2 regions of the Paenibacillus violae genome follow, and region 1 is predicted to be linked to the other one. Evidence: a T-box and tRNA genes for the amino acid it is inferred to sense, from the RefSeq annotation. Region 1 holds a T-box; the other holds one or more tRNA genes.
The links. A T-box is a leader RNA that pairs with one kind of tRNA and senses whether it is charged. The one in region 1 lies ahead of leuS (leucine--tRNA ligase), so its partner is inferred to be a tRNA-Leu.

Region 1 (15,747 bases):
CATCGGGTTACAGCAGGGATGATAGTCATCTGGGTGGTGGATTTCAATTTGACTACACACCTGTCATGACAGTAGAAACGAGCAAACGCACCTACTTCCGTGGTGAAACGAGAGCTCAGTATAATGGAAAAGGTTGGGAGCTTAGTCCGAATGAGAAAAAGCTTCCGATGAATCGGGTCAATCTCAATACACTGCCTCTTGATCCGAGATTTGATTTCTCACTGTTGAAAACCCAGGAAGTTACCCAAACCATTGTTATGCAGAGAGAGGATGTGTTTCCGGTTCTCTTCGGCGGGTATGCCGTCCAGCGACTGGTGGAAGTGAATCAAGGTGAGAATCCGTTTCAGCGCATTTTATGGTCGCCTCGACAATCCGAGCTGCGGTACACGGGCAGAACGAATTATCCCAAAGAGTATGCCATTATTACTCAAGAGCCTATTTTGGATGTAGCGCAGCTCCGCGAGGTGAAGAGTGACTATGGGAATAAGCCGGAATGGGCGGAGTATTTGCAAATACCGGCGGATCTTCCCGAACGTGTCAAGCAACTTGCGATCGACATCACCAAATCAGCGACTAATCCTTATGATAAGGCCAAGCTGATTGAGGCTTATTTATCAGAGCATTACCCTTATACGAACACACCGGACGAAAGTAAAGGGAAAAGCAAAGATTTTGTAGATCGATTCTTGTTCGAAATCAAACAGGGATACTGTGATTATTATTCCACGTCAATGGCCGTGCTTGCTCGTTCAATCGGACTTCCGACCCGCTGGGTGAAAGGGTACTCATCCGGAACTTCTCCCCAATCTGATCAGATGCGAGAATTTGGTATTTTGAGTCAATTCGGTGAAGATATCGATGCTGACGCTGCCGGCACGTATACAGTCCGGAACTCGGATGCTCATTCGTGGGTTGAAGTGTATTTTGAAGGCTTTGGCTGGATCCCTTTTGAGCCTACTTCCGGGTTTGCGCTTCCGAATGTGTTCCCAGCGGAGACACCTCCGCCTGTTGACCCTACCACGGAGAGCGATCCGGTCACACTGCCTGAAGAAACGAGTCAAGCACCTAGCTTTACTTGGCTATGGTTGACGTTAAGCGGTGTTGGTGCTGCTCTAATGATAGCTGCTGGCGCTGTATTTTTGCTCAAAAGCAACTATTGGCGCACATGGCGTATGCACAGAAAGCAATTGAAAGCCGTTAATTTTAATCAGAAAATCATTGTGGAATTCGAGAAGCTTCTGCGGATGAGCCGACGTAAGGGCTATACCAGATTAGAGCATGAAACGATGAGAGAAGCGACGGCCAGGTGGTCGAGCCAGAGCAAATGGATGAAAAAAGATCTGGAAACGGTGTTAGAGCTGTTTGAACGAGCAAAATACAGCCAAAATGTTTCGACCGAAACCGATTATCAAACCGTGAGTCAATCGATTATGAAATTAAAAGAACAAATGAAATAGGTGAAGAAAGCCACTTTCCCTTGCTGGGGGGTGGTTTTCCCTATGAGAGGAGCATATTCGCATGGCTTTTATCGATTGTCATTTTTACTCCGATTCCCTTGGTGTCTCAGCTTCCATGTATGTGATCTTACCGCAGCATGCACAAAATCAGATCGGGATCGCCTCAGCGAGCTACGGTACTTCAAAACATCCAACACTGTACTTATTGCATGGCCTATCTGACGATCACACCATTTGGATGCGGAGAACATCTATCGAGCGGTATGCGGCCAAGTTGGGGATTGCCGTTGTTATGCCGGCTGTTAACCGCAGCTTTTATACGGATATGGCGGCAGGTCCGAAGTACTGGACGTTTATTAGCGAGGAACTGCCGGCTATTGCTAGATCTTTTTTCCCGTTGGCAGAAGAACGAGAATTGAATTATGCTGCGGGCTTGTCGATGGGCGGATATGGTGCGATGAAGCTGGCTCTCACACATCCAGACCGTTTTGCAGCCGCCGCCAGCTTGTCGGGCGCCGTAGATATTTCGCATCGAGCATTAAACTTTCCGGATGAATTCAAGCTGATTTATGGCGATGTGACGAGTATCAAAGGCAGCAAAAATGATTTATTCTATTTGGCAGAGCAGGTGAAGGCTAGCAAAGGACCGAAGCCGGATTTATATCAGTGCTGCGGTACGGAAGATTTCCTATATGAAGATAACATCCGTTTCCGTAATTATTGCAGGGAATTGGGTCTGGACTTGACCTATGAGGAAGGGCCTGGAGAACATGAGTGGGGTTATTGGGACCGTCAAATCCAAAATGTCCTGAACTGGCTGCCGCTTCCAGCCCGCGGCTAGTGGGAAAATATGTTCTTTTCTTTTTGCAACAAACGGGTCACTATGGTATAGTTTCTCGTATATGTCGAGGAAGCAGTGGAGGGAAATGGTTTGCTGAAAAAGCTCGTACCCAGACAGTCCGTGCATACAATCTATGATATTGATGCCAATCATCTATGGGGATTTGGTGTTCGCGGTATCATTACCGATCTCGATAACACACTCGTAGGCGCGCGCGATCCGCATGCGACTCCAGAGTTAATAGAGTGGTTGAACCGGTTGCAGAAGATGGGCTTCAAGGTCGTCATCGTGTCCAACAACAATCATGGACGCGTATCCGCCTTTGCGGAGCCGTTAGGCATTCCATTCATTCACAGAGCCAAGAAACCATGGAACGTTTCATTTCACAAAGCTATGAAGCTGCTTGGTACGAATGCGAGACAAACAGCGGTCATAGGCGATCAAATGCTGACGGATGTGCTTGGCGGCAATCGAATGGGGCTTTACACGATTCTGGTCAATCCGATTTCTATCAATGACGAAGGTTTTTTCACACGAATTAACCGGCGGATTGAGAAATGGGCGAATGCCAGGATGAAGAATTAGGAGGTTTCATGAGTATAGAAACGATTAATCATTGTGCGGGATGCGGCGTATTGCTGCAAACAGAAGACAAGAGCAAGCTCGGATTTATTCCGGCAGAAGCGCTGCAAAAGGAGCCGGTTATTTGTCAGCGCTGCTACCGGATCAAGCATTATAATGAATCTTCCACTATCACGCTGCAGCAGGACGACTTCCTCAAATTGCTTGGACATGTCGGCCAAACCAAGGCGTTAGTTGTGAAGATTGTGGACATTTTTGACTTTGAAGGCAGTATGCTCAGCAGTCTGGGACGGTTTGTCGGCACGAATCCGGTCCTGCTTGTCGTCAACAAGATTGATTTGCTGCCGAAAGTGACCAATGCCAACAAGATCATCAACTGGGTGCAGCGTAGAGCCAAAGAGGCCAACCTTAAAGTTGTTGACATTGTGCTCTGCAGTGCGAAGAAAAATATCGGCTTTGATCGCGTGATTACGGCTGTACAGGAGCACCGCGGCGACAGAGATGTGTATGTTGTTGGTGCTACTAATGTCGGCAAATCGACGCTTATTAACCGTTTAATCAGCGATTACAGCGATTTGGAAGCGGAGCTTACGACATCTCAATACCCGGGCACGACGCTGGATTTGGTCAAAATCCCGCTCGACGATGGCCGGTTTATCGTAGATACGCCGGGGATTGTGCACTTGCACCGTCTAACCGAGGTTGTGAAGAAACGTGATTTGACACGTATCATGCCGGATAAGCCGCTCAAACCGGTTGTTTTTCAGTTAAATGAACAACAAACGTTGTTTTTTGGCGCGTTAGCTCGCTTTGATTTTATTAAAGGTGAACACCAGTCGTTCACATGCTACACGTCCAACGCGATTCAAATACATCGCACGAAGTTGGAGCGGGCAGATGATCTGTACGCCGATCACAAAGGTGTCATGCTGGCGCCTCCTAATGAAGCGGACTTGGACGAGCTGCCTCCACTTGTGAAGCATGGGCTGAACATTCCAAAGGGGAAACAAATGGATGTGCTCATCTCCGGTTTAGGTTGGATCAAAGTGAACAGCCTGGCTGGTTCACAGCTTGCCGTTCATGCACCGAAGGGGATCAAGGTTATCACACGAGAGTCATTGATATAGGGGGACCAGAGGAGACCATGGAGAAGAGCCGGGCGATAGACAGTCATACGATTCTATATGGGGTATTCGGAGATCCGATTCGGCATTCCCGATCGCCCATTATGTTGAATCGCGCTTTTCAAGAAGCAGATATTAACGCGGTTTATGCTGCTTTTCATGTGCGTCCTGACGAGCTTGGAGATGCGGTTCGGGGGATTCGGGCACTGGGGTATCGAGGAATTAATGTCACCATTCCACATAAAGTTGAGGTTATGCAGTACCTGGACGAAATTGACGAGGGAGCTCGTATCGTTGGCGCGGTGAATACAATCGTGAATGAAAACGGCAAGCTCATCGGCTACAATACGGACGGAATTGGTTATGTTCGTTCTCTCAAAGAAGAAACGGGCATCGATTTGAAGGGGAAAAGCGTTCTTGTCCTTGGCGCCGGCGGAGCTGCAAGAGGGGTTGCGTATGCACTCGCCAAAGAAGGTGCAGGCTGCATTTACATCGCGAATCGGACAAAAGAGCGCGCATTAGAGCTTGCTGATACAATCAGTGCTTACACGAAGACAATCGGTCTTGGTCTTGATGAGATTGCGAATGTCGTGGATGAGGTCGAGTTCGTACTGAATACGACCTCAGCGGGGATGCATCCTAACACGGAAGAGCTGCCGATGCCGGTTGAACTTCTGAAAGAACATCATCTCGTGAGCGATTTAATCTATAATCCGCGCATTACAAGGTTCCTTCGTGAGGCGGAAGCCAAAGGAGCCCGCATTCATGGCGGACTGGGCATGTTTATATATCAAGGTGCTTTTGCTTTTGAATACTGGACTGGTAAACTTGCGCCCGTTGCGGCGATGAGACAGGTGGTAGAACAGTCGTTAGCTGAATAAGAATGAATAGAGGGACATCCATGTTAACAGGCAAACAGAAACGTTATTTGCGCTCATTGGCGCACCATGTAGATCCGATTTTCCAAGTAGGCAAAGGCGGCGTGAACGAACACTTAATCCGTCATATCCAAGAAGCGCTGGAAGTGCGTGAATTGATTAAAATTACAGTGCTGAACAACAGCGGAGAAGATCGGGATGAGGTAGGCGCTGAACTGTCCGAGAAATCCGGTGCTGAGCTCGTACAAGTGATCGGTAAAATCGTCGTGTTGTATAAAGAATCGCGTGACAAGAAAAAGATTGAACTGCCGAGCTAAAGAGGTGTAAGCATGCTTGTCGGAATTATGGGTGGAACCTTTGACCCGATCCACACCGGTCATTTAATCGCTGCGGAGCGGGCGAGGGTGGAAGCAGGATTAGACGAAGTATGGCTGATGCCGGCCAACGTGCCGCCGCATAAGTCCAACGCGCCGAAGGCCACAACGCAGCAGCGCTGGGAGATGGTTTGCCTTGCTGCGGAGGGGAATCCTTTTTTTCGTCCGATTGATATCGAAATCAGCAAAGGCGGCGTATCTTATAGTATCGATACGATTGAACTGCTGCGCAAACAATATCCCACAACAGAATTTGCTTATATTATAGGTGCAGATATGGTTCAGTATTTGCCGCAGTGGCATCGCATTGATGACATCGTGCGGCATATTCGTTTTATCGGTTTAGCCAGACCTGGCTACGAACTGGATATGGCGCATATGTCTGCTAACATCCGTGAGCGAGTAACTATTGTCCCCATGCCGCTAGTTGAAATTTCATCCACAGCCATTCGCGAGCAGCGAAGTCAGAAACGATCAGTTCGCTACCTTGTTCCAGAAGTCGTGAACGGTTACATGGAGGTGAACCGATTGTATGAAGCGTGAGAAGCTAATCGCAGCCGTAAAAGAACAAATGCCTGAGAAGCGCTGGCTCCATACACTTGGTGTCATGGAAACGAGCGTCATGCTTGCGAAGCGATTCGGCGGAGATCCTGTCAAAGCTGATCTTGCAGCTATTTTACATGACTATTGCAAGTATTGGCCTGTGCAGGAGCAAGCTAAGATTATTCGCGAGAATGGGTTGCCCCAGGATTTATTAGATTTTGACAAGGAGCTTTGGCACTCGCATGCCGGGGCGTTCATTGCCCAGTCGCAATTTGGTATTCAGGACGAGGAGATATTGGATGCGATCCGGTACCATACCTCAGGGCGTGAAGGGATGTCGCTGTTAGACAAAATCGTATGTTTAGCGGATTATATGGAGCCAGGCCGGGAATTCCCTGGTGTAGAGCTCATCCGTGAGGAAGCCAAGAGCAGCTTGGAGAAGGCGCTTGTTGCCGGGTTTGATTCTACGATTCGGTTTTTGATTGAAAAAGGAAAACGAATTTATCCGCTTACCATTTTGACACGGAATGATTTGATTCAACAAATAAACAACTAATTCATGGAGGTTGATTGAATGAGTAAAAGCCCAGAAGAGATTTTAGCATTTGTCGTAGAGGCTGCAGAGGATAAAAAAGCGGCGGACGTTGTCACGCTTAATTTGCAAGGTATTTCCTTGATTGCGGATTATTTCGTCATTTGCCACGGAAATTCAGAAACACAAGTGCAAGCGATCGCGAGCGAAGCCAGAAAGAAAGCACATGAGTATGGCGTCACGATTAGAGGTTACGAAGGTATTGATACAGCTAGATGGGTTCTGCTTGATTTAGGAGATGTTGTTCTGCACGTTTTCCACCGCGATGATCGCGAGTACTATAACATCGAAAGACTTTGGTCCGATGCCAAAGTTGTGGAGCGCGTATGAGACTGGAAGCAGGATCCCTCGTTACCCTTGAGGTAGCGAGGGAAGTTCCGCCAAACGGATATTTCCTGAGCGACGGCTATCAGGATGTACTTTTACCGTATGCGGAGATTGTGGGCAAAATCAAGGCCGGTGAGCACGTGGAAGCCTTTTTATTCCATGATACACAGGACAGGCTCATGGCTACCATGAAACGTCCGTTAATCCAGATGGGCGAAGTCGGGCTGCTCGAAGTTGTCGATATCCATCCGAGATTTGGTTACTTTCTGGAGATGGGGTTAGGTCGTAACTTGCTCCTTCCTTACCGTCATGTGCCGGAATTGGAGGAATTGCGACCTCAAGTGGGGGACAAGGTGTTTGCAACATTAGCACATGACCGTCAAGGCCGCTTAATTGCGAAGCTGGCGCTGGAAGACGATCTGGCTCCACTTTGTGTGCGTGCTCCTTCAAGCTGGAGCAACCGCTGGGTGAAAGCGCGTGTGTACAGACCGCTGCAGATGGGCACTTTCGTTATTTGCGAGGCCGGTGTTCTTGGTTATGGTGTAATCGGACTCATCGCTCCTACGGAGAGAACACGATTACTTCGTGTGGGTGAGTTGGTTGACGTACGAGTCGCCTTCGTTCGCGAAGAAGATGGCCGCGTGAATCTGTCGATGAGACAGCCGAAGGAAAAAGGTCGGGATGAAGACGCGGAGAAAATTCTTAGTGTGCTGGAGACGCGTCCTGGAAATGCAATGCCATTTTCAGATAAAACGTCCGCGGATATCATTAAGGATCGGTTTGGCTTGAGCAAAGCGGCCTTTAAGCGTGCATTAGGCAAGCTGATGAAAGACGGGCTCATCTATCAGGAGGACGATTGGACCTATCTGAAAAAAGAGGAGAATCCTAGTTAAAATGAGCTATGAGAAATTTGCCTACACGTATGACCGTCTGATGAACAGCATGCCATACGAAGATTGGCTTCGTTTCGTCAAAGAAAGTTTTGACCGGTTTGGCGTGAAGCCGGTTTCGATTGTAGATCTCGGCTGCGGTACCGGCAATTTGACGATTCCGCTGGCATTGCAAGGGTATCAAATGACAGGCATTGATTTGTCGGAAGATATGCTGGCTGTAGCGGAACAAAAAGCAGGAGAACAGCCTCAGCTTGTGCGCAGCGGTGCTGTTCGTTTGTTTCAGCAGGATTTGCGGGAGTGGGAGCTTGGGGAACCGGTTGATGTCGCTCTATCATTCTGTGATAGTTTGAACTATTTGCTAGAGGAAGAGGACATTGTAGATGCCTTTCGCCAAACTTATGAAGGACTTAAGCCGGGCGGTTTATTCCTGTTCGATGTGCATACGCCCCAGCAGTTGTTTGCTTATGCGGAATCTCAGCCCTTCTTCTTGAATGAAGAGGATGTAGCTTACATTTGGACAAGCGAGTTGGATGAGGAAAGAGTTCAAATTCAACACGATTTGACCATCTTTGTCAAAGAGGAAGGCGGCAAGGAACTGTTCCAGCGCATCGATGAAACGCATGAGCAGCGCGCTTATGCACTGGATTGGCTCGAGCAGATGCTGCGCGAAGCCGGTTTTCGTGAAGTGCATAAGGCTGCTGACTTTACATGGGAACAGCCTACGAAGCTGACAGAGCGGGCTTTCTTTATTGCAAAGAAATAAAGCATAAGGTGCCTCGCCGCTTGACAGTGCGGCATTATTTTACATATAATCAAAGCTAATCAGATGATCACAAAGCTTGGAAGAGGATTAGTAACTTGCACAGCATCTCGCAGAGAGCCGGTTAAAGGGTGGAAGCCGGTAGATGTCAGTCTTGTGAACTCGCCTTGGAGCTAGAGGGTGAATCGCCACGCACGTTGGCGTTAGCCGGATCGTTTCACCCGCGTTAAGGGGCAGAGTGAACACAGGCAAAGCATGCCTGGTGTTAACTAGGGTGGTACCACGGGAATCTAACCTCTCGTCCCTAGCGATATCCGCTAGCGATGAGGGGTTTTTTGGCGCTTATAGCCGTACACAGGGAGGAAATTTCACATGACACAGGAAACGAAAGAAACGAAGGAATTACAGGGTTACAATCCCCAAGCGATTGAGCCCAAATGGCAAGCTTACTGGGATGCTAAGAAAACATTCAAAGTGCTGGAAAACTCGGATAAGCCGAAATTTTATGCACTGGATATGTTTCCATACCCTTCAGGAGCCGGTCTGCATGTAGGACATCCGGAAGGTTATACGGCAACGGATATCGTCTCCCGTTTCAAACGGATGAGAGGTTACAACGTTCTTCACCCAATGGGCTGGGACGCGTTCGGACTTCCGGCTGAGCAGTACGCGCTGGATACGGGGAATGATCCTCGTGATTTTACGAAAAAAAATATTGATACTTTCCGCCGTCAAATTAAATCGCTCGGGTTTTCCTACGATTGGGATCGCGAGATTTCCACGACGGATCCGGAGTATTACAAATGGACGCAATGGATTTTCATCCAACTGTACAACAAAGGTCTTGCTTATGTAGACGAAGTACCTGTTAACTGGTGTCCGGCACTAGGGACGGTTCTTGCGAATGAAGAAGTCATCGACGGCTTGAGTGAACGTGGAGGCCACCCGGTTATCCGTAAACCGATGCGTCAGTGGATTCTGAGAATTACGGAATACGCTGAACGTTTGCTGGAGGATCTGGAGGAGCTTGACTGGTCGGAGAGCATTAAGGATATGCAGCGCAACTGGATCGGTAAATCGACAGGGGCTGAAGTTCAATTTGCGATCGAAGGGCATGAAGAGAAGAGCCTGACCGTCTTTACAACACGTCCAGATACTTTATTCGGAGCGACTTATTGTGTGCTTGCACCTGAGCACGATCTTGTGCAGCAAATTACTACAGACGGGCAAACAGCCGCTGTGAAAGAATATCAAGATAAAGCTTCCCGCAAAAGCGATCTGGAGCGTACAGACCTGGCTAAGGACAAAACAGGCGTATTCACAGGTGCCTATGCGATTAATCCTGTAAACGGCGGGAAAGTGCCGATCTGGATCGCGGATTATGTGCTTGGCGGTTACGGAACTGGCGCCATCATGGCAGTGCCTGGACACGACCAACGTGACTGGGAGTTTGCTAAACAGTTCGATCTGCCAATTATCGAAGTCGTGCAAGGCGGCAATGTGGAGAAAGAAGCTTACGCTGGAGACGGCGCTCATGTGAATTCCGGACCTATTGACGGCATGAACATAGAGCAAGGAATCCGTCACATGATCGCTTGGCTTGAAGAGAACGGCAAAGGTCAAGGTAAGGTCACTTACCGCTTGAGAGACTGGCTGTTCAGCCGTCAAAGATACTGGGGAGAGCCGATTCCGATTCTTCACCTGGAAGATGGCACGATGAAGCCTGTACCGGTTGACCAACTTCCGCTTCTGCTTCCTCAAGTTGACGAAATTAAACCTTCGGGAACCGGGGAATCACCTCTGGCGAACGTATCGGAATGGGTGAATACAATCGATCCGGAAACGGGGATGAAAGCCCGCCGCGAGACGAATACGATGCCGCAATGGGCTGGCAGCTGCTGGTACTACCTGCGTTTCATCGATCCGCGTAATGATAAAGAATTCTGCTCGCATGAGCTTCAACAGCAATGGCTGCCAGTTGATTTGTATATTGGCGGAGCTGAGCATGCGGTACTTCACTTGCTGTATGCCCGTTTCTGGCATAAAGTGCTTTATGATCTTGGATTTGTTCATACGAAAGAGCCGTTCCATAAGCTGGTAAACCAAGGGATGATTCTTGGCGAAAACATGGAGAAAATGAGTAAATCACGCGGCAACGTTGTAAATCCGGATGACATCGTGAGCGATCAAGGCGCGGATACTCTGCGTATGTACGAGATGTTCATGGGTCCGCTTGAGGCGACAAAACCATGGAATACAACGGGTGTAGACGGCATTTACCGTTATTTGAACCGTGTGTGGAGACTGTTTGTGGATGAGAACGGTCAAGTTCAATCCAAAATCAGCGCGGATGAGACGCTTGGAAGCGACACGTTCAAACGCACATGGCATCGTTCCATTAAGAAAATCACCGAGGATTTCGAAGCGCTACGGTTTAATACGGCGATCAGCCAAATGATGATTTTCGTCAATGAAGCTTACAAAACGGAGCGTTTGCCGCTCGAAGCGATGAAAAACTTCGTTCAGATGTTGTCTCCGCTTGCGCCGCATTTGGCGGAAGAGCTGTGGGAGAAGCTGGGTGGTACCGAGTCAATTACGTATGCACCATGGCCGACTTATGACGAAGCTTGGACCGTCGATAATGAAATTGAGATCGTGGTACAGGTCAACGGCAAAATTGTGGACCGCGTGCTGATTTCAAAAGATACGGACGAAGCTGCGATGGAGAAAATCGCTTTTGACCTTGATAAAGTCAAAGAAGCGACCGCCGGAAAGGCCGTTCGCAAATTGATTGTCGTTAAAGGGAAATTAGTGAACATTGTTGTAGGCTAGTCAGGAAAAAGACTATTGAGAAGACTGCTGTTTTATTGTTAATTGCTGCTCAGTCTTCTCAAGGTCTTCTTGATATTTGTCGTGGGTAGCGTGGATTACTCGCGAGAATACGCCGGAAAGCTCCTCATCCAAAATACGCAATCCTTCGGCCGTTATACCGCCGGGCACGGAGACACGTTTTTGCAAGGTCGTAGGGTTAAAGCCGCCCGTCGTCAACAGCTTGCCTGTTCCAAGTGTCATCTCACTGGCAAGAAGCGTTGCTTCTTCAGGGGAGATACCTGTGACTTCAACTGCTGCATCGATAAAGGATTGAATGAAGTTGGCAAGAAAAGCAGGACCGCAGCTGGATAGATCTGATGAGATGCGTGTATAATTTTCAGACACCCGTATCGGTGATGAGATATGGGCAAATAAATTTTCCAGCCATTCTTTATCCTCGGGCTGCATCCGATTACCATGAATACAAAGTGTAGCACCACTTAATACATAGTTCGTAATACTTGGAATGATTTTACTTATTTTCGACGGCAAAAGACTTTCCAAATGTTTAATCAGCACAGGACTTGTGATGGATACGATGAACTGGGAGGGAAGCACGTCCTCTTTAATTTCATCAATAACCTTTTTAAATTCAGAAGGCTTTACACAGAGGAAAATAATATCGCTCTCCAGCACGACTTCTCTATTCGATTGGGCTACCAGAAGCCCAGGATATGTCTCCGCAAGAAGCTCAACTTTACGAATCGTTCGATTTCCTGCAATAATTTGCTCCGGATTGAAAGCCCCAGAATGAATGAACGCTTCAATCAGAATACTTCCCATACTCCCAGTACCGATGAACCCTGCTTTCATCTAGTAATCCCTCCCGAAAAAATCAGTCACTTTCGTTAATATTTATAGAACGGGGTCAGTTTTGGATGCCATTCGGATGCTTTTTCATGTATATGCATGCTTCTCTGTCATTATGAAAGATTAGCTTGTATTTTTATTTAAACTGTAAGGAGGGAGTTCGTGGCCGTATTTCGATATCGAAAATTTTTATATGTTGCTATCATGGTTTGTTTTGTCGTTTTTGTCGTATGGCCTTTTGTAACAGGGGGCCGGTCATCGATGATACAAACGGAGTTTAAGCCAGTGAATGCGCAAATTGAAGCTCTCATAGTGAACGGAGAGGAGACAGCTCTGGAATCCATAGCAACACCTGGAGCCACTTTTGAAACCACCGAAACCACCGAGACCACCGAAACCTCCACACCGAACGCGTCTCCGGCTGCCCCGCTAACAAGCATTACTTCAGAATCACCTTTACCTAAGCTAAAAGGAAGTCCAAGCCCATCACCTTCAACGGGTCTATTGGATTTGAATACCGCAACGCTTAAGCAATTAAATGATTTGCCTGGGATAGGCGACAGTAAAGCGAAAGCCATTTTGGAATACCGTTTGAAAAAAGGTAGATTTAGCAGAGTTGAAGAGTTAACCGAGGTGAAGGGGATTGGGGATAAAATGCTTGAGAAGCTGAAGCCGTTTGTTTACGTAACTTCAACATAGTCCTTTCTTTCATTTTGAGATGAAGTATGAGAGAATACTAGAAATGAAAATAGGAATTAAAGGACAGGAGAGGGGAGCTACGATGAGTAACCGCAAGGACTGGGACACTTACTTTCTTGATATTGCCTATATGGCTTCCACACGTTCCAGATGTAATCGAAGGCATGTTGGAGCTGTGCTCGTTCAAGGGAAAAAGCTGCTCGGAACAGCTTATAACGGCGCTCCGATGGGGGTGCCTGATTGCACGGAAGCCGGGTGCATGCTTGTTGAAGAAATTGAACTGAAAGTGGTGGAGGATGTTGAGGAGGTAGTGCGCAAGCAGCGCTGTATCCGCACCATCCACGCCGAGCAAAATCTTTTACTCTTTACAGATCGTGAGGATCGGGAGGGCTCTACGGTCTATGTTACCGATCAGCCCTGCTGGACTTGCGCAAATATGCTTGCCAATAGCGGTGTGACGGAGATTGTTTTCCATCGCGGCTATCCGAAGGATAACGAGAAAGTCAGCCAGTTAATGGCGGCCAGAGGCATCACCTTCCGCTCCATGGAAGGGTACGAACCTCCGCCTGGCACCGTATCTGACGTTGTGAATTAGATCAATTTAATCGGCATTGGGGAAGAACCTCATTTCAGCAGCAGCCTATGAATAGGGCTCATCTGAGATGAGGTTTTTTGTTTGGCCGGAAGGGAGGAGTAAGCTTAAATGAAACGACCAGTTGTTATAGGATGCTCTCTGTGGATAACTGGCTATGTGCTTGCGCTATACAGCCATCTTCCATGGCTGTCATTGACGACGAGCTCGCTAATGCTTGCCGCGATCGTCGTCATCCACCTGCTGCGGCTGCCCGGCGGACAGCCGCTGTGCGCGCTTTTGCTGGTCGGAGCAGCCTACGGCTACTTCCAATGGACCGACCAGCGCAACGTCACGGCCCTGCTGCCCCTCACGCAGCAGGAAAACCCGGACGGCCGCGAAGTCACGCTGCTCGGCCGATTCAGTTCCCCTGTCACCGTTGACGGCGACAGGGCCAGCTTTACCGTGGAAGCGGAGTCCGTCCGCTTCCAGGACCGCGCTTTCCCGCTCGGCGGGGAAAGCGTGCAGGTCTCGCTGCGCTTGCTGGCGCAGCCGCAGCAGGAGGTGGCGTCGGCGTGGCGCCGAGGCGACGCCCTGACGCTCACGGGGACGCTGCGCAGCCCGTCCCCGGCACGCAACTTCGGCGGCTTTGACTACCGCCGATATTTGCGCCTTCACTACACCCATTGGCAGCTCATAGCCAAAGGGGTGGATCAGGCGCAGGTGCAGCCTGCGGCTGCGAGCATCAGCAGCACCCAGCTGCTGCGCTGGAACGACATGCTGCGGGAGTACCTCAGCCGCCGCATGGACCTGATTTTCCCCGCGCCGCAGGCGGGGTTTATGAAGAGCATGCTGATCGGATTAACGGACGATCTGGATCCCGAACGCTTCCAGCAATTTTCGGAGCTGGGACTGACTCATATTTTAGCCATATCAGGCTTGAATGTTGCCGTATTTCTAGGCGTCTGCTTCTGGGGCATGCGCCGCTTAAAGCTGACCAAAGAAACGTATTTGCGCATATGCTTTTGGCTGCTGCCCTTCTACATCCTGCTGACGGGTGCATCTCCTTCCATTGTAAGAGCGGGGTTGATGGCCATGGTGGCGCTGTACGCGGCAAGAAAAGGAGTAACGAAGGATGTGCTGCACAGCATGGCGATCGTGGCTTGGGTCATGCTGGTGTGGAATCCTTATTTCTTGCTGGATGTCAGTTTTCAGCTCTCTTTTCTGGTTACTCTAGGACTTATTCTTGGGGTACAGCGTGTAAATGATTTGCTTGAAGGATGGCTAACCTCCTCCGTTTTAAGAAACACAGCCTCAATAACCCTTGTTTCGCAACTCATTTCCTTACCTGTTTCGATCTATTATTTCAATCAATTTTCCTTGCTTTCCTGGCTGGCTAACGCCGTTCTGGTTCCCGTTATCAGCTTAGTTGTATTTCCTGCTGGTATTATAGCAGTCGTTTCGGGACTTATGTATTTGCCGGCTGGACAAGGAATGGGGGGGCTCATTTCGTGGTTGAATGATGCGATTTTTTGGGCGACAGACAAGCTGCAGCAGCTGTACCTTTTCAAACAGATTTGGCCCACCCCAAGCTTGCCATGGATTGCTTTTTATTATCTGCTGTTGATTGGAATTTATGGGCTTTGGAAGCGTTGGAGCCTCGGTAACATGGATGAGCCCCCGATTAGGTTAGAGAGCATACAAGACAGAGGAGGAGCGAAACATGCGATAGGGTTATGGCTTGCCGTAGGAGGTTTCCTTGTCCTGTTGTGGATTGGCTATTCTCCTGACCGGCTAGAGAGAACCGGACTTGTTCAATTTATAGATGTGGGCCAAGGGGATGCCATATTTATTCGAACACCGTATGGGCGAAATCTTCTGATAGATGGCGGAGGCACAATTACGTTCAGCAAGGCTGGCGAAGGTTGGAAAGCACGAAAAGATCCTTATGAAGTAGGGAAAAAACTGTTGGTTCCTTTACTTAAAAAACGTGGTGTACATCAATTGGATATGCTGGTACTGTCTCACGAAGATGCCGACCACAGCGGAGGGCTTCAGGCTGTTATCGAACAAATTCCTGTTAAGCAATTTGTGTTCAACGGTACCTACAATCCGAATAAAGGCATAGAGAAATTATTCCAAACTGCTTTAGACCGGAAATTCCCGATGCTTGCCGGGGAACAAAGCGGATGGATCCAGATCGATCCTGTGACCCGACTGCGGGTTCTGTATCCTTTTTCAGAAACAGTAGAACAAGCCGAGTTTGTGAAGGAACAAAATGAGTATTCTGTCGTGCTCATGCTGGAAATGATGGGAACGAAGTGGCTTTTTACAGGAGACATGGGAAAAGAATCAGAGCTGGCGCTTCTGGGTCGTTTGAAAGAGAACAAAGAGGAGCCGGACCGTCTCGATGTTATGAAAATAG
Region 2 (15,747 bases), on a different contig from region 1:
ATTGCGCCTTGATGTCTATCAAACACCATTAAGAAATCTTGGCCTGCAAGCGTAATTTCATTGCCAGCTTCATGCAGCGTCAAAGGAGTTGCCTCTTGAGCGGCATCCTTCGGCTCAGGTGCCTCAGCGACAGTTAGCACCGGAATATCCGCCCAGGCAATCTCATGACCCTTTTCAGCCCAAACGACCGGATCTCGGAGCATAAAATGAATGTGAAGCCAATATTCACCCTTGTTTTTCAGCTTGTGTACATCAATCGGGACGTGGATGTCCTCAGACTGGCCCGCAGGGGTGTGCAGCCTCGCAAGTTCACCGTTCTCCACCATGACGCCATCTTGCCACAAGCTCCATAATCCCTGTAAATGGGACAAGGGCACAAAATCATACCTGTTCCAGACTCTCAGCTTGCCTAGCGCTGCATCCATCACCTCGATTTTCACCGGCTCAATGGCTTTCTTGTATTCCAACAGAGAAGCCTTGATCGACCGATCCGGGAAAAGCAGCCCATCCAGGCAGAAATGGCCGCTGTGCGGCTCTTCCCCGAAATCACCGCCATACGCATACCAAGCTCCCCCTCGCTCCGCCTGCTGCTTGATCCCTTGGTCCGCCCATTCCCAGATCAGACCGCCAAGCAGCCGTGGGTACGTGTAGATCGCCTCCCAATACTCTTGCAAATTCCCCACGGCATTGCCCATGGCATGCCCGAATTCGCACATGAGGTAAGGGCGCTTATCGTCCTTGCAGCCTTCTTGAATGACGGTTTCGACCGCAGGATACATCGAACTGACGACATCAACGACAGGTGCATCATAAGCACGTTCATAATGAATCGGACGCGTCGGATCGGCTTCCCTGATCCATGCGGCCATGGCATCGTGATTGGCCCCGTAGCCGGACTCATTGCCAAGCGACCACATGATAATGGATGGATGGTTTTTATCCCTTTCCACCATTCGTTTCGCCCGCTGGACGAACGCTTCTTTCCACTCAGGCTGCTGAGCCAGATGCCCTTCATTCCCGTAAAAGTGAAACCCGTGCGTCTCCAGATCCGTTTCATCGATGACATATAAACCAAAGCGGTCGCACAACTCCAGCCATCGTGAGTCATTGGGATAGTGGGATAACCGAACCGAATTGATGTTGTGCTGCTTCATTAAAGTGATATCGCGCAGCATCGATTCCTTCGTTGTTACATAGCCCAGCTCAGGGTCAAACTCGTTACGATTAACGCCCTTTATAATAATCGGGTTACCGTTAACGAGCAGTTGTCCCTCCTCGATCCTGATGTCCCGGAATCCGACGTGAATGCTTTTGACCTCTACAATTTGCTGTTTCTTGTCGTACATCGTGAGTAATAGCGTGTATAAATAAGGCGTTTCCGCCGTCCACAAACGGGGAGAAAACACCTCTTGAATCAGCTCTGCAACAGGTTCATCCTGCCGCACATGATGGTACCGATCGCAGACAATATGACGATCCGCATCCAACAGCGTCGTACGAAGTTGAAAGAAATCCGATTTCAGAAAAGGCGCATCCGTTACATCAGCGAAATCAACACGAACCTCTAATTTCGCTTTGGCATAACCCTCATCCAAATGAGTCCTGACTCTGACGTCCCTCACCGACACTTGGGGGGAGGACAACAAGTAAACGTCGCGAAAAATCCCGCTCATCCGCCATTTATCCTGGCTCTCCAGATAACTGCCGTCGCACCATTGATAAACTTGTACGGCAATGACATTTTGCCCCTCGTTTAAGTAAGGGCTTACATAAAACTCGGAGTGAAAGTGGCTGCCTTGGCTATAGCCGACGAAGCGGCCGTTTATCCAAACGTGAAAAGCGGAATCCACTCCTTCAAAAACAAGATGAACCCGTTGATTGTTCGTTGTCTCTTGGAAGTGAAACTGCGTTCTGTAGCAGCCAACCGGATTTTGATTAGGCACATAAGGCGGATTGATCGGGAAAGGATACGGACAACTGCTATAATGGGGTCTCCCATATCCGTGTAACTGCCAGTTGGAAGGAACCGGTATTGTCGCCCAGCCGTTCGGTTCAAAGCTTGCCATATAGAAATCGGCCGGCACTTCCGCCACAGATTCCCCGTATTTAAAATGCCATTCGCCATTCAGTGACTGCACATTAGGCGAACGTTCTATCTCATTAGCGAGAGCACTCTCCCAATCGTCATACGGTATCAAATTCGCATGCGGCGGCTCTGTATTTCTCTCTAGAATGCTTAGATTTTGCCAATCTGGAACGTGATCTCCAGGCATCATGTTATTCGCCTCCATCGTATATCCTTTTCAGCATAGTCTACGAATAGCCAGGATGACTATTCAAAAATCCGACCACTTTTGTTGTGAAAACTGATTGCCTTTAAATCCATATAACTGGAAAAACTCCCGTTATTTTCAGCGCTTTTGCATCATTGGTGTACCTAGCGCTGAAATAGATGGAGTTTTTCCAGTTATGTGCCCCGCTTCCTGTTTTAACTTGCAATTAGCGGGAGAATTTGCTTTTAAACAGTTGTTGAGCTGCTATAATTTCCACTTACTTTGACGATACTCCGTGGGAGTAAAGCCCATATGCCGTTTGAACATCTTGGAAAAGTGAACATAATCCGAAAACCCAACGGCCGCACTAACTTCGTAAACTTTATTAGCCGAATCCGAGAGCTGCTTTGCGGCTTGATCCATTCTCAGTCGAATCAGATATTGGCTGAAGGGAACGCCAAGCTCTGTTTTAAACATATGACTGAAATTAGCCGGTTTGACTTCCAGCTGCTGGGCAATTTTCGTTAGTGTAAGATCAGGGTCGCCATAATACTTCTCGACATAGGCAATTCCCGCTTGAATTACTTTGCCGTACCCCCAGTTTCTAGTTCCCCGAATCGTCTTCATGGCCGCATAAATATGTGCAATGAATGTGTCGAAGTGATGGGTAATCTTATCCAAACCTCGCGGAAACGGCAATTCTTGTCCCGAAACAGAACGAAATTCATCTTCCAACAAGGCGATATAACCCGTCAGTTTTCTTTCCATATCATGGGTAGTCATCTGGTTATTCGTTAATTCATGCTGCAACGAGTTCAGCTCTTTCTCAATCTCCAGTTCCCGGAGATCCCATAAATCACGGGCCAGCTGCTTCGCACTCGTTTTGAATGACCATAACTGCTCTTTGTTATCATGAACAATGCGTGCTTTCTCTAGCCGTATCTTCTCCCGCAAAGCATGTAGCGTGGGCAGCAAGTGATCCTCATTAATCGGTTTCAATAAATAATCTGCTGCACCAGCACGCAGAGCTTGCTGAGCGTATTCAAATTCCCCATAACCGGAAACTACAATGACCGAAGATGAGATACCCTCCTGCTTAAGAGCCAACATTAAGGCTACGCCATCCATGACAGGCATTCGAATATCCGTAATAATGATGTCCGGCACATGAAGTCTTGCCAGAGCCAGGGCCTGCTGCCCATCCTCTGCTTCCCCTACAACCTTGAATCCCTCGGCTTCTGACTCCATCAGAGCAATCAGTCCCATCCTTACTATCGGTTCGTCTTCGACAACGACGACGGTCATCATACGGATCGCTCCTTCCGATAAGGCATTCTAATCTCAACAATAGTTCCCGTGTTTTCTGAGCACACAATGGAAAGGCCATAGGGTTCACCAAACTCAAGTCTCAACCTGCTGTGAACGTTCCACATGCCGATCCCTCCGAATGGAGCGCTTGCTTGCAGCATTTGCTCCTCCGACATGAAGGCAAAAGCTTGGTTATACGTCTCCACCAGATCCGGCGGCATCCCCCTACCTTTGTCGATAATCAGAAGTTTTATCCCGGCATCATCGAAGCTGGCTCGAAGACCCATATACGTGGGCTTAATCGAATAATCCTCATAGCCATGAATAAAAGCATTCTCAACAATCGGCTGCACCGTGAGACGAAGTGTATGAATTTCTTTCAAACGATTCAAGTCCAAATCGACGTCTACTTCCAAACTTTGATAGCGTTCTTTCTGAATGTGAATATAGTTGAACATATGCTGGATTTCTTCAGCAAGTGATACCGTGTCCTCAGGATTGTCAATGCTGTAACGGAATATATCGGACAACCATACCGTCATCTGACTGATCGGTTTTACTTTAGCGATGATGGCATAGGCATTGATAACTCCCAGCGTATTATAAAGAAAATGGGGATTGATTCTCGCTTGAAGCATCTGAATCTTGGATTCCCTTTGGTGAATGGCCATTTCTTTTTCCTTCTGATGGGAAGTATGCATCATTTTGATCAGCCGATTCAAATCTTCTAACATCAGATTAAAACCTCTGTTCAGACTTCCGATTTCATCCTTGCGCAGCGGAGCGCGAATGCTCAGGTCGCCCATCTCCACTTTTTTCATTAAATTCATTAAGTGCGAGAGTGCACGCGTGATGGAGAGTGAAAAGCTGAGAATCGTCACAAAGGCCAAAACAATGAGCAGCAAGACAAACCCTAGGGTTAGATTTCGAAAATAAATCAAATCTTCCATCAGTTCCTGCAGCGGAACTTCCGACACAATCGTTAACCCTGTTGAGGCTGAGCGGTTATACACAACAATTGACTTGCCTGCTCCTGTTCCGTTCGTAAAGTAAGGCGAGCTTATGTTTTCGAAATGATTCTTATATTTGGCCGGCAGTAGCTGCTGCCACTTTTGCGGATCAGGATGATACAGGTACCTGTCGTCTGTGTTTACGATAGAAATAATCCCTGTTTTACCCAATTGGGCTTGGTTAATGATGTCGGTCGTTCGATTCAAGGATAAATCAATGATCAGATAACCTGCGGTTACATACGTTTCATTATCGATGATTCTTCGGAAGACCGTAATAACCTCCGTACCGTCTCCTGTCATGCTGATGCCCAAAATCCGAAAATTGTCCTTGTTGTTATCAGCAAATTCTTTTCTATAACTATCAACACGATCTGCGAATGCTATATTGCTATAATAAGGACCTTTAAGTGAAATAATAGAAAGTCCATAAATATCATCTCGATTATAGACCATGTTGGGAATGAGATCCGCTCGGATACGCGAGCTTAAATCATAATAGTCATATTGATTAGTAGGGTCTATTTTGACAAATTGCTGTACGAGTGGATGGGCTAGCAGAGGAAGTGTCGCCTTCTTGATATCAGAAAAATAGACGTCAAGGTTATAATTGATTTGGCGCATAAGCTGTTGATTATTATTAATGGCGTTATCCTCAATGGTTTCCATGGATCGATCGTACCAGAACTTCCCGAGGATTAAAAACGGCAAACAGAAGAAGCCGAAGAAGAGCAGAACCAGCTTTAACTTAATCGTCATCGTCTTGATTCGCATACTGCATTCCCCTTTTTCTTCCGTCTGTGCTTCTAGGTTGTCTACTATAAAAATAACTTATTTTACGGAATCAAGAAACCCTTATCTATTCTTTGACTGAGCCTAGCATTGCGCCTTTAACGAAATGCTTTTGAAGAAGCGGATATACGATGAGAATCGGCAAGGTAGCGACCAGCACGATGCCCGCTTTCATCATTTCCGGCGTAAACTGCGTACTCAGTTGGAAATCGCTCATTCCGGTATTGGCACCATTGTCTACAATGAGATTACGCAGCAGAACTTGAAGCGGATATAAGTCTCGCGAGCGAATGTAGATCGTTGCCGAGAAATAGGAATTCCATTGGCTGACGGTATGAAATAAGGTGATGGTCGCCAGTACGGGCATAGATAATGGCAATACGATTCGCGTGTAAATGCGCAGCTCCCCGCAACCATCCATTTTGCCTGCTTCAAACAATTCCCCAGGAAGTGCTTTAAAAAAAGTCCGAATGATAAGAACATAAAATGCGCTCATCGCTCCAGGAATAATGAGTGACCATAGCGAATTAATCATGCCAAGCTGCTTGACCAACAAATAACTTGGAATTAAGGGTACAGGAAACACGAACGTAACGACAATAAGTTTCAAAATGATGGTCCGCCCCGGCATCATCGGCCTCGTAAGCGTGTAAGCTAAGAGCGAACATAGGAGCAGCGTCACAAGCGTTCCAATGACAGTAATATAAATGCTTACTCCCATAGCTATCCAAATCTCGTCTAACGCAAAAATAGATTCATAGACATCAAACTGCATGCCTTTGGGCCAAAGCCCTACCAATTTGGCATTCGCATATTCCGGAAGGCTAAGCGACACGGCCAATAAGTGAATTAATGGCGCGATCATGCTCAAACTGGTTATAACTAAGACAGTTATATTTACAACTGAAAACCATTGAAAGGAACGAGCGATTCTCAGGTCAATCCCCTCCTGTTTGTTCTAATAAACGCTTTCACCCGTTGTCTTTTTGCTTAATGTATTCACCAACGCCAACAATATCAACCCAATGACGGATTTAAACACACCAATTGCGGTAGAGTAACTATACTGGCTATCTAGTAAGCCAACTCTATAAATATAGGTATCGAACACTTCACCAACATCTCGCACAAGCGGATTTAAGAACATTAGCATTTGCTCAATATTAGCATCCAATAGATTCCCTACTCTAAGAAGCAGCAGAACGATGATTGCCGGCATAAGCGATGGCAGCGTAATCGACCATATTTGCCGAATTCGACTTGCACCATCTACAGTGGCAGCCTCATATAAGCTCGGATTGATTCCGGCAAGCGCGGCCAAATAAATGATAGTCCCCCATCCAATTTCCTTCCAAATGCTAATAGATATAATCGTTCCTAGAAAAGTTGTCGAGTTCCCCAGAAAGTCAAAAGGTCCGAGGCCAAAGTGATGAAGCAGCTGATTCATCCAGCCCTTAGCGTCAAGAAGATTGGAAAAGATCCCGCCTACAATGACCCATGATAGGAAATGCGGCAAATACAACATCGTCTGAAGTGGACGTTTCAACCACATTGCTCGCAATTCGTTCAACAAGATAGCTAGAATTAAAGGCGCCGGAAAACCAAATAAAATGGAGTAAAGTCCCAGTTTTAAGGAGTTGCGCATAATAATCCAGAAATCATCATATCGGAACAACGTCAGAAAATGATCCAACCCCACCCATTTGCTGTGCATAAAACCTTGAAATAGGTTGTAATTCTGAAAAGCGATGATATTGCCGACCAGAGGGATGTATTTGAAGGTAAAAAAGTAGAGTAAACCGGGGATTGCCATGAGAATAAGCACCCAGGACTCTTTGGATCGGATCTGTGCAAACAGGGCGTTCTCCCCCTTTGTGAAATGATGTGGATCGAGCAACAGGAGGTCCAAGTCGGGGCTGATCTCGATCCACGTTTAACCGGGTCTATTCGTTATTTAGTATTGAATTTGTTGTACCATTCTGTCGCTTCTTTAATTGCGGCATCGCCGCCTCGCTTTTTCCACTCAACCACGAAGTTGTCGAACGCCGAATCAAGCGGTTCACGCCCCGTAAGCACCTTGGCAAACATGTCCAAGAAAAGAGTGCCTTGAGCAGCTCCAATATTTAATTCCGGATGGCTTGCGAGCGATTCCAAACGAGGCATAAATTTAGCTTCATTCGGGATTAGACTTTCTTTGGACGTGGCATAACCTTTGGTAATCTTATCGGATTCCGGCAGCGCCTTAAGCACAAGTGGAGCAGCGAAACCGATCTCACGCGGGTTCAGTGAAACCTGATACATTTGGAAAGCATTTTTCTCTGCATTGACCGGCTGATTAATATCGTATTTAATCTGTCCGTTTTCTTCTGTGAAGTTTTGTCCTTTGATCCCATAAGCAAAAAATTGGTCAGCGTCAGGACTGCTATAGGCCCATTCCAGATACTTAATGATGTTCTCTGGATTTTTGGTTTTGGCTGGAATTACCCAGACGAAATAAATTTCATCCGATTGCAGCGCCATGCCTTTATCACCGCGTGGGCCTTGTGGGGGCGCAATCATGCTAACAGAAGCGTTAGGTTGGTTAAGGAACGTTTTTGCTGCGTTGTCCTTGCCGTACCCAGCCAGGTATTGATAAACGGCAGCGCCCCAAACCCCAACTTCCCCTTTGGCAATGGAAGCATTCTGTTCATCTTCTTTTTTCACAAACAAATTGGGATTGATGTAGCCTTTATCGTATAACTGCTTGTAGAAAGCGATCGCTTCCTTCATTCTAGGGTCAATAATATCCGGGACGAGCTGCCCGTTCTTGAGGCTCCACTTGTTCGTATGAACACCAAATGCAGGTGTGAAAATATCTGTCCAAATAATATTGTTGAACATGCCTAAACCATATTCATCATTTGGATCGCCATTGCCATTCATGTCTTCTTTTTTAACCGCTTCGAAAAAGGCTAAGTAGTCATCCAGTGTCTTAGGAGTATCCATTTTAAGCTTATCCAGCCAATCCTGGCGGATGAAGATAGAACGGTCAGCCGGTACCCCACGGGTAACGGGTATGCCGTAAATTTTACCGTCCTTGGAAATACGGGGACTTTTCCAGAACTCTGCGGGTATTTTCTTTTTTAACGTAGGCGCGTATTTATCAATGAGGGGACCGAGTTCGAGAAAAACACCTTGATCGACAGCACCGCTGTGAATGGTAGATACGATACTGTCCGTCCGGATCAAGTCAGCCAGATCACCGGATGCAAAACGAAGAGACAACTGCTGGGCATAATCGCTATGTCCCAAGAAATCATACTTCACATTGAAACCGGATAATCGGTTCAGTTCTTTCTTGTAGATATCGTCTTCTTTGGATTGTTTGGCATAGGCAAATTCGGAATGCGACAGGAGAATATGAATGGGCTCGGAAGCCGATGCATTAGAAGTGGAAGTTGCCTTGCTTTCATTAGAAGAATTACCGCAACCGGCTAGCATAACAACAGACATCAAAGCTCCAACTATCGTGATAGCGCTCCGCTTGCGAAGGAAACGGGAGTTGTTCGAAAGTGCTTTCAAATGAAGTAGCCCCTCTCTATAAACATTATTATCATGGGCCCATGATAGTTTTCATTATAGTAACACTTACAATAAATTCACATGTGTTTTTAGTCGGAATTATGTGTTTATTCAAAATACTTCTACTAGCAATTTGGACAAATGCAAAAGGAGCTAAGCGGCTTATACCTGCTTAACTCCCGGTGAAGGTTGTCCTCTTCGACTATTCATCATCTACGAAGTAACATCGTCGAAATTCTTCAAAAGGCGCCGTTCCAGACCTTTTTCGTTTGATATTAATTCTTGCATTATCGGAATATCCATATCGGTATTGGGGTTGTATTTAAGGCCCCAGTGCATCACGGCAAATACGACCGGAAACAGATCAAGCGCTTTTTGCGTTGGTCGGTACATCGTTTGTGCGCGGCTTGAAGCGCCTTCTATTTTGACAAGAAGGCCTGCATCTGTTAAGGATTGGAGGCGTGCGCTCAAAATATTGGTTGCTATGCCCTCGCGTGAAGCAAGAAATTCGCGGTAATGCCGCTTGTTATGGATAAGGACATCACGAAGTATGATGAGGCTCCATGGATCGCCCCATATGTCGAGTGCATATACGATTGGACAAACTGTAGGGGCTCGTTTTTTCATGAGTAGATTATACTCCCCATACTTGCATCTTGCAAGTTGACATATTCGCCCTGTTTGTACTTGCAATTTGCAAGTGATAACTTTATACTAAGAATGCTATTACCAAATATTGAGAGGAGATAGCTTGCATGAATCAAAACTACACCACTACCTTTAATGTGGACCAAAGCCCTGACGAAGTCTTCGCCGCTATCAATAACGTCCGAGGTTGGTGGTCGGAGGATGTTGAAGGCAGAACCGACGAACTTGGCGAGTTTAAGCACCACTACCAGGACATTCACCGCTGCACCATCGCAATCACCGAACTTATTCCAGGTAAGAAAGTTGTTTGGCACGTTATGGACAATTACTTCAACTTCGTAATGGACAAGAGCGAGTGGAAGGATACCGACATTATCTTTGAGATCTCCAAGAAGGACGGTACAACAGAAGTTCGCTTTACGCACGTAGGTCTAGTCCCATCATACGAATGCTACAGCGTTTGCACGGACTCCTGGGGCACCTATATCAACGGCAGCTTGCGCAGCTTGATTACGGAGGGTAAGGGCCATCCTAACCAGAGCGAGCGAATTGCCAATAAACACGGCTTGGAACACTCTTAGAAAGACCTGGCTATCCCTTATCCCTTTCCCACAATTTTCTCCTCATGCAAAAAACCAAGGAGCTAAGCGAGAACAGCTCGCTTAGCTCCTTGGTTTATAAATTCTTGGAAATCTGGGATGCGGTCGGAGGGATTTGAACCCTCACGCCTTGTGAGCGCCACCCCCTCAAGATGGTGTGTCTGCCGTTCCACCACGACCGCATAAGAGGATAAAAACTGACCCGTAGGGGACTCGAACCCCTGTTACCTCCGTGAAAGGGAGGTGTCTTAACCACTTGACCAACGGGCCACGAAAGTCATGAAGCTTGTGCAGCCCATTTTGACGACAATTGTTATTATAAAGGATCAAATCTCAATTGACAAGTGCAAAATCTGGATCACTTCCGGACAAATATGGTATGCTGAAACCAATTCAACCTGACCGAGGTGTTTGGTTTGTCATCCATGCTTATATATGAATCTACAAAGGCAACCGTCCACGAGGAAGAGGTACGCATTCCAGCCCCAAACGAAGTTGTTTGGGTGCGAATGGAGAACCCGTCGCCCGATGAAGTCAAACATGTCCTTGGCGATGTATTCAAGTGCCACCCGCTCCTCGTTGAGGATGCCATCAAGCTCAACCAACGGCCGAAGATGGATACGTATAAAGATCACATCTTCCTGACTTTCTTCGCTGTCTCCGAGGGGCTGGAGCCCCAAGAAATTGCGATTGTGATCGGCTCTAATTTTGTTATTACCGTTTACAAAGACAAGCTTCCTTTCATGGACCAGCTCTACCTGACATGCCAAGAAGTGCCTGAACGCATCAGCCATCCCGGCGTCATTTTGCATGCCATTCTGGACCGCTGTGTTGACGACTATACCGTCATCGTGGAACATCTGGACAATCGCCTGGACCATATGGAGCAATCCGTCTATCATAATCCCGCGATTCGCATCGCACAGGATATTTTCCAGCTGAAAAGAATCATGCACCAGCTCCGCCGCGTCATTGTCGATGAACGAATAACTCTGGCGGCTATTGCGCACCACTCTTTTCCCTACACACGTGAAGAAGATGATGTCTACTTCCTAGATATTATGGACCATATTTCGCGTGTCGTAGATTCGCTGGATATTTTCCGTGAATCGCTGACTGGGCTGCTTGAGCTTCAGATGAGCATGAAATCCGATCGCATGAACGAAATTATGAAAACATTGACCGTTTTCAGCACGATTTTTCTGCCGCTCACCTTTATTGTTGGCGTCTACGGCATGAATTTCAAAAACATTCCCGAGCTAGGTTGGGACTATGGGTATCTGTATGTCTGGATTCTGATGATTGGCATCGGTTTTTTGATGTGGTACTTTTTTAAACGTAAACATTGGTTCTGACTATGCATTGTGCAAAAAAAGGAAAAGCACCCGCCGTGATATCCTCAATCACCGGGTGCCTTTTTTCCTTATGCTATTTTAAAATAAGCAACCGATTCATTGAGTGTATTCACAACAGAGCGAAGCTGCTCGGAAGCTGCAGCGATATTCTGCATCATGGCTAACTGTTCTTCCGTTGCAGCAGCAACGTTCTGTGATTTAATCAGAATCTGCGATGAGCTTGCAGCAGCGTGATCCATCGTCGCAGAAATTTCCTGCGAGCTCGCCGACATTTGTTCCGTGATAGCTGAAGTCTCATGAATTTGCGTCACAATGTGCGTGACGGATGCCATGATCGTATGGAAGCTTTGATTTACTTCCTGCATCATCGCTGATCCCGTACCAGCCTCTTGCTTCGTCACTTGCATGGACTCGGACACACTTGCAATCTCAACTCGCGTTTGATGAATCAATTGATTAATACTATCGGCAGAAGCGATGGACTGCGAGGCCAGCTTGCGGATTTCATTGGCGACAACATGAAATCCTCTGCCGTGCTCGCCTGCTCTGGCCGCCTCAATTGAAGCGTTCAGTGACAGCAGGTTCGTTTGATTAGCAAAAGAGGTAATGCTAGAAGCAATTAACCCGATTTCATCGGATTTGCGCGTCAACGATGATACGGTTTGTGAGAGTTGATCCACCGATTTCAGGATGCTCGCGATTTGCTGCTGCAACTTCTCCAGCAGTTCATTGCCTAACTCCGCATGGCGCGAAGTTAGCGATGAGTGGTCCGCCATGACGCTCGAGTTTTCAGCCACCCTTTGAATACCAATCGCCATTTCCTCAATCGTTCTGCTCGTTTCTTCACTGCTTCTGACTTGAATTTCAACGTCATGCGTCATGTCTTGAATGTTCGTAGCGACATGCTCGGCAGCCGTAGCCGATTCCCTGGAGCTATCCGAGAGCTCGATTGAAGCATCATGGACGAATTGCGTATTGGTGGCAATTACAGCGATCAAACCTTTTATTTTCATAACCATCGTATCGACAGACTCTGTAATTTTTCCCAGCTCATCCGTCGCGTACTTGTTCCCCGGCTCATGCCGCAAATCTCCAGCCGCCACTTCAGAAGTGACCCTCATGATGGACCGGACCGTCCTCATTATTTTACGAATGATCATCCAACCGGATACGGCCAGCAAAAGGACGATAAGTGCGACAGATGCATACACGGTTTGCTCTGTTTTACGATTTTGATCCTCGATCTGATCGATACTCGCATTTGCATAGGCGTCCAAAATTTCACCAATTTGGTTCATACCTTCGCGTCCTTTCTCGAAAGTAGCCATAAGTTTAGGGTCATTGCTGGCGTTTTTCCCTTTTCCCAAAGACTGTACCACGGCATCCGCTTCCTTTGCCCACTGATCAAAAGAGGTATGAAACCCGGCAACATTCTGCTCGATCGTCAGCTTCGTTTCTGCGTGTGCCACCTGATGAAGATTCTTCGTTTTTAAAATGCTTGCGGCCTGCTCAACTCTCGTATTCGCTTGTTCAATATTCTCTTTCATCGCTTTGAGCTGCTTCGCTGTGTCCTCCGCATTCAATGTGCCTGATACGAGCAGTTGGTATGCCACTAGCGCCTGATACATATCCCGGTCCCCGTTCAAAATGAGCGAAGTACTCTTGTCCGTTGTTTCGTATAGGGATGACGCCAACGCCCTTGTATTACTTTTGTTTTGCTCCATTAAATAAATACTTGTCCCCAAATACAGGATGGAAGGCACTAATAACAATAAAATCAAACGCACTCGAATGGATAAACCTTTTGCCATCTCTTCAGCCCCCGTCTAGTTGTCTGTTGTTTTCATCACTATAAGGGATAATCGTTTGTTAAGTATTAAACAAATGTTAGCACAATTCACAAAAAAATAAGCCCAAACGGCGTAAACGCCATCTGAGCTTATTTCCAAATTCATACGGAGAGAGAGGGATTCGAACCCTCGCACCGCTTACGCAGTCTAACCCCTTAGCAGAGGGTCCCCTTATAGCCACTTGGGTATCTCTCCAAAGATATGGCTCCCCGAACAGGACTCGAACCTGTGACAACTCGATTAACAGTCGAGTGCTCTACCAACTGAGCTATCAGGGAATGAATAAGTATAATTTTATTATGAAGGCGCTTGTAAGTCAAGTGTATACGATTTCAATTTTCCCCTACACTTTCCACAGGCATACTTGCGGACGTCCACTTTCCGCTTTCGAAAATACTCCGTTTTGCAATTGACGCATTCCAGACGGTATTTATAAGCCCTTTTCTGACGTGCCTGAGGCAGCGATTGACAGAAGCGGGACCCTCCAACCTGCGCCAACAATGTTTTGAAATCATGATCGCGGTGCTTATAACCTCGTTTTAAGATATGTAAATGATAATGGCAAAGTTCATGTTTAATGATTTTCTCGATTTCTTCACGGCCAAACATCTCCCACTGCATCCAAGAGATTTCGATATCATGGGATTTGGTAAAATAACGTCCTCCCGTCGACCTTAATCTTCGGTTAAAACGCGCCTGATGAACAAACGGCCTTCCAAACGATGCCAAAGAAATCTGCTCAATCCACTCCTGAAGTTCCCGATCCTCCATCCCCTACGCTCCTTAGATTTTTCATTAAAAACTTTCGTCGCAAGCTCATCTTAGACAAGTTCTCACTTGAATTTGTACCGTATGTACGGCTATACTGTCAAGTAGAAAAGAAAGAACGAAAGCTTTATACAGAGAGGATTTGACCAATCGAATGCCACAAATGCGATATGCCATTCTAAAGCTCGACCAGCAAGTAGAATTTGTTGCAATGCCATCTTCCTATTCCTATCAACTAACCGCTTTGAATCAAAGATTGCACAAAGAATTGGATAAACTGACGGCCGATGATGTCCCTCAACTCCCTCGGGTGATTGCAGAGTGTGATGATCTGGAGCTAATCGGAACGACGTATACGCTCATTCAAGGATTAGAGTATATTAATCGTTTGGAAAAATCCTTTGCCGGCATCCAGGAGAAATCCTATCCACTGATCTCGCTGCTAACTGAAATCCGCGCGCTTCAAGCGCAGCTGGAACAGTGGTACGAAGAGGAATTTGAAGATTAATGTCAAAAGGACCTGCACCCTACTCCCTTCTCCTTCATATGCTATAAGTACATGGCGAAGAAGGGGATGGGCATATGCCGCAATGGCTCTGTAATCAATTAATGCGGGCCTTCCAGAACAAAAACCGCAGACAAATCCGATTGCTGAATGATAGCTGGTACTTTTACCGCACCCGCCGCTCACAAGAGGAGTGGCCTGACACCCAATCGACGGACGGACCGGGCAAACGTAAATTTTGATAAAAGGGCTAGTACTTGTTTGAGACAGGTGCTGGCTTTTTTGCCGTAACCCGTACATAGAAGCAGCAAGCTTAAATGAAAAATATGTTGCATATTTGAAATGAGCCCACTATACTGTAAATAAATGTAATAGTCCGTTGAGTGAAGCACACTTGATCCAGCAGAATGTTCTGCGGTTCGGTGTGTTTTTTTGTTATCTAAATATGTCTAAAGGGAGTCGATCATTCATGGTTTTACGTCGAAGAGTGAAAAAGGGTCAAGGAGACAACGTCTATCTGCTGCATGAAAGGAGGTCATCTTATTCTGTACGTAACATCCCCACCCCATCTATACCCGATCTGTGGGAGTTAAGGAAGCAAGTTATTCTCCAGGTTGCGAAGCGCCGTAATGGCCAAATCCGTATCCAAGACATCGCGGCCGAATGTAATGTCCCTTTTCGAATAGCTGCCGGATGGCTGTCCCGTTTAGCGCACGAGGGCATACTCACGGCTGTCGTTGGCCAACAGCATGCAATCGTTTATTTCGTAAAGGAGGTGGGACAAGCTTCGGAATGAGATTTACTCTCAAATATTACTGGAGAGGATGATGTGGACAGATGCGAAAGATGATGCTGAAAAAGAGAGAGGATGATGTAAAAGAAGCCGAAGAATGAAGCAAAAAAGAGAAAGGATGATGCAAAAAAGCAGCCGGCAGCTCATCGCCGCCAACTGCTATCTATTTGCTTATTGCTGCGGTTTTTTCATGGTCAAGCCGACGCGGCCTTTTTTCTGGTCTACGTTCAGCACCCACACTTGAACAATGTCTCCAACGGAAACAACATCCATCGGATGTTTCAC

Region 2: it has a tRNA-Leu gene. The T-box ahead of leuS (leucine--tRNA ligase) is inferred to sense a tRNA for this amino acid. The anticodon was not compared.

Annotation. Positions count from the first base shown of each region.
Region 1 is NZ_JAWCUD010000004.1:37,171-52,917, reverse strand. Features, by position in the region: gene RQP52_RS14200 (transglutaminase TgpA family protein) at 1-1,457, shown strand, start outside; gene RQP52_RS14195 (alpha/beta hydrolase) at 1,519-2,298, shown strand; gene RQP52_RS14190 (YqeG family HAD IIIA-type phosphatase) at 2,389-2,883, shown strand; gene yqeH (ribosome biogenesis GTPase YqeH) at 2,892-4,007, shown strand; gene aroE (shikimate dehydrogenase) at 4,025-4,885, shown strand; gene yhbY (ribosome assembly RNA-binding protein YhbY) at 4,906-5,199, shown strand; gene RQP52_RS14170 (nicotinate-nucleotide adenylyltransferase) at 5,212-5,799, shown strand; gene yqeK (bis(5'-nucleosyl)-tetraphosphatase (symmetrical) YqeK) at 5,789-6,355, shown strand; gene rsfS (ribosome silencing factor) at 6,374-6,721, shown strand; gene RQP52_RS14155 (CvfB family protein) at 6,718-7,611, shown strand; gene RQP52_RS14150 (class I SAM-dependent DNA methyltransferase) at 7,613-8,374, shown strand; T-box leader at 8,443-8,680, shown strand; gene leuS (leucine--tRNA ligase) at 8,744-11,203, shown strand; gene comER (late competence protein ComER) at 11,216-12,055, opposite strand; gene RQP52_RS14135 (ComEA family DNA-binding protein) at 12,215-12,751, shown strand; gene RQP52_RS14130 (deoxycytidylate deaminase) at 12,834-13,346, shown strand; gene RQP52_RS14125 (ComEC/Rec2 family competence protein) at 13,455-15,747, shown strand, end outside.
Region 2 is NZ_JAWCUD010000008.1:93,868-109,614, reverse strand. Features, by position in the region: gene RQP52_RS21875 (glycoside hydrolase family 2 TIM barrel-domain containing protein) at 1-2,276, opposite strand, end outside; gene RQP52_RS21870 (response regulator transcription factor) at 2,538-3,581, opposite strand; gene RQP52_RS21865 (sensor histidine kinase) at 3,578-5,365, opposite strand; gene RQP52_RS21860 (carbohydrate ABC transporter permease) at 5,451-6,248, opposite strand; gene RQP52_RS21855 (ABC transporter permease) at 6,342-7,196, opposite strand; gene RQP52_RS21850 (extracellular solute-binding protein) at 7,334-8,944, opposite strand; gene RQP52_RS21845 (winged helix-turn-helix transcriptional regulator) at 9,158-9,571, opposite strand; gene RQP52_RS21840 (SRPBCC family protein) at 9,700-10,173, shown strand; tRNA gene RQP52_RS21835 (tRNA-Leu) at 10,292-10,373, opposite strand; tRNA gene RQP52_RS21830 (tRNA-Glu) at 10,390-10,461, opposite strand; gene corA (magnesium/cobalt transporter CorA) at 10,617-11,546, shown strand; gene RQP52_RS21820 (methyl-accepting chemotaxis protein) at 11,615-13,357, opposite strand; tRNA gene RQP52_RS21815 (tRNA-Ser) at 13,503-13,591, opposite strand; tRNA gene RQP52_RS21810 (tRNA-Asn) at 13,599-13,674, opposite strand; gene RQP52_RS21805 (SprT family protein) at 13,694-14,167, opposite strand; gene RQP52_RS21800 (hydrolase/acyltransferase) at 14,319-14,672, shown strand; gene cmpA (cortex morphogenetic protein CmpA) at 14,747-14,911, shown strand; gene RQP52_RS21790 (PCI domain-containing protein) at 15,139-15,465, shown strand; gene RQP52_RS21785 (Tex family protein) at 15,634-15,747, opposite strand, start outside.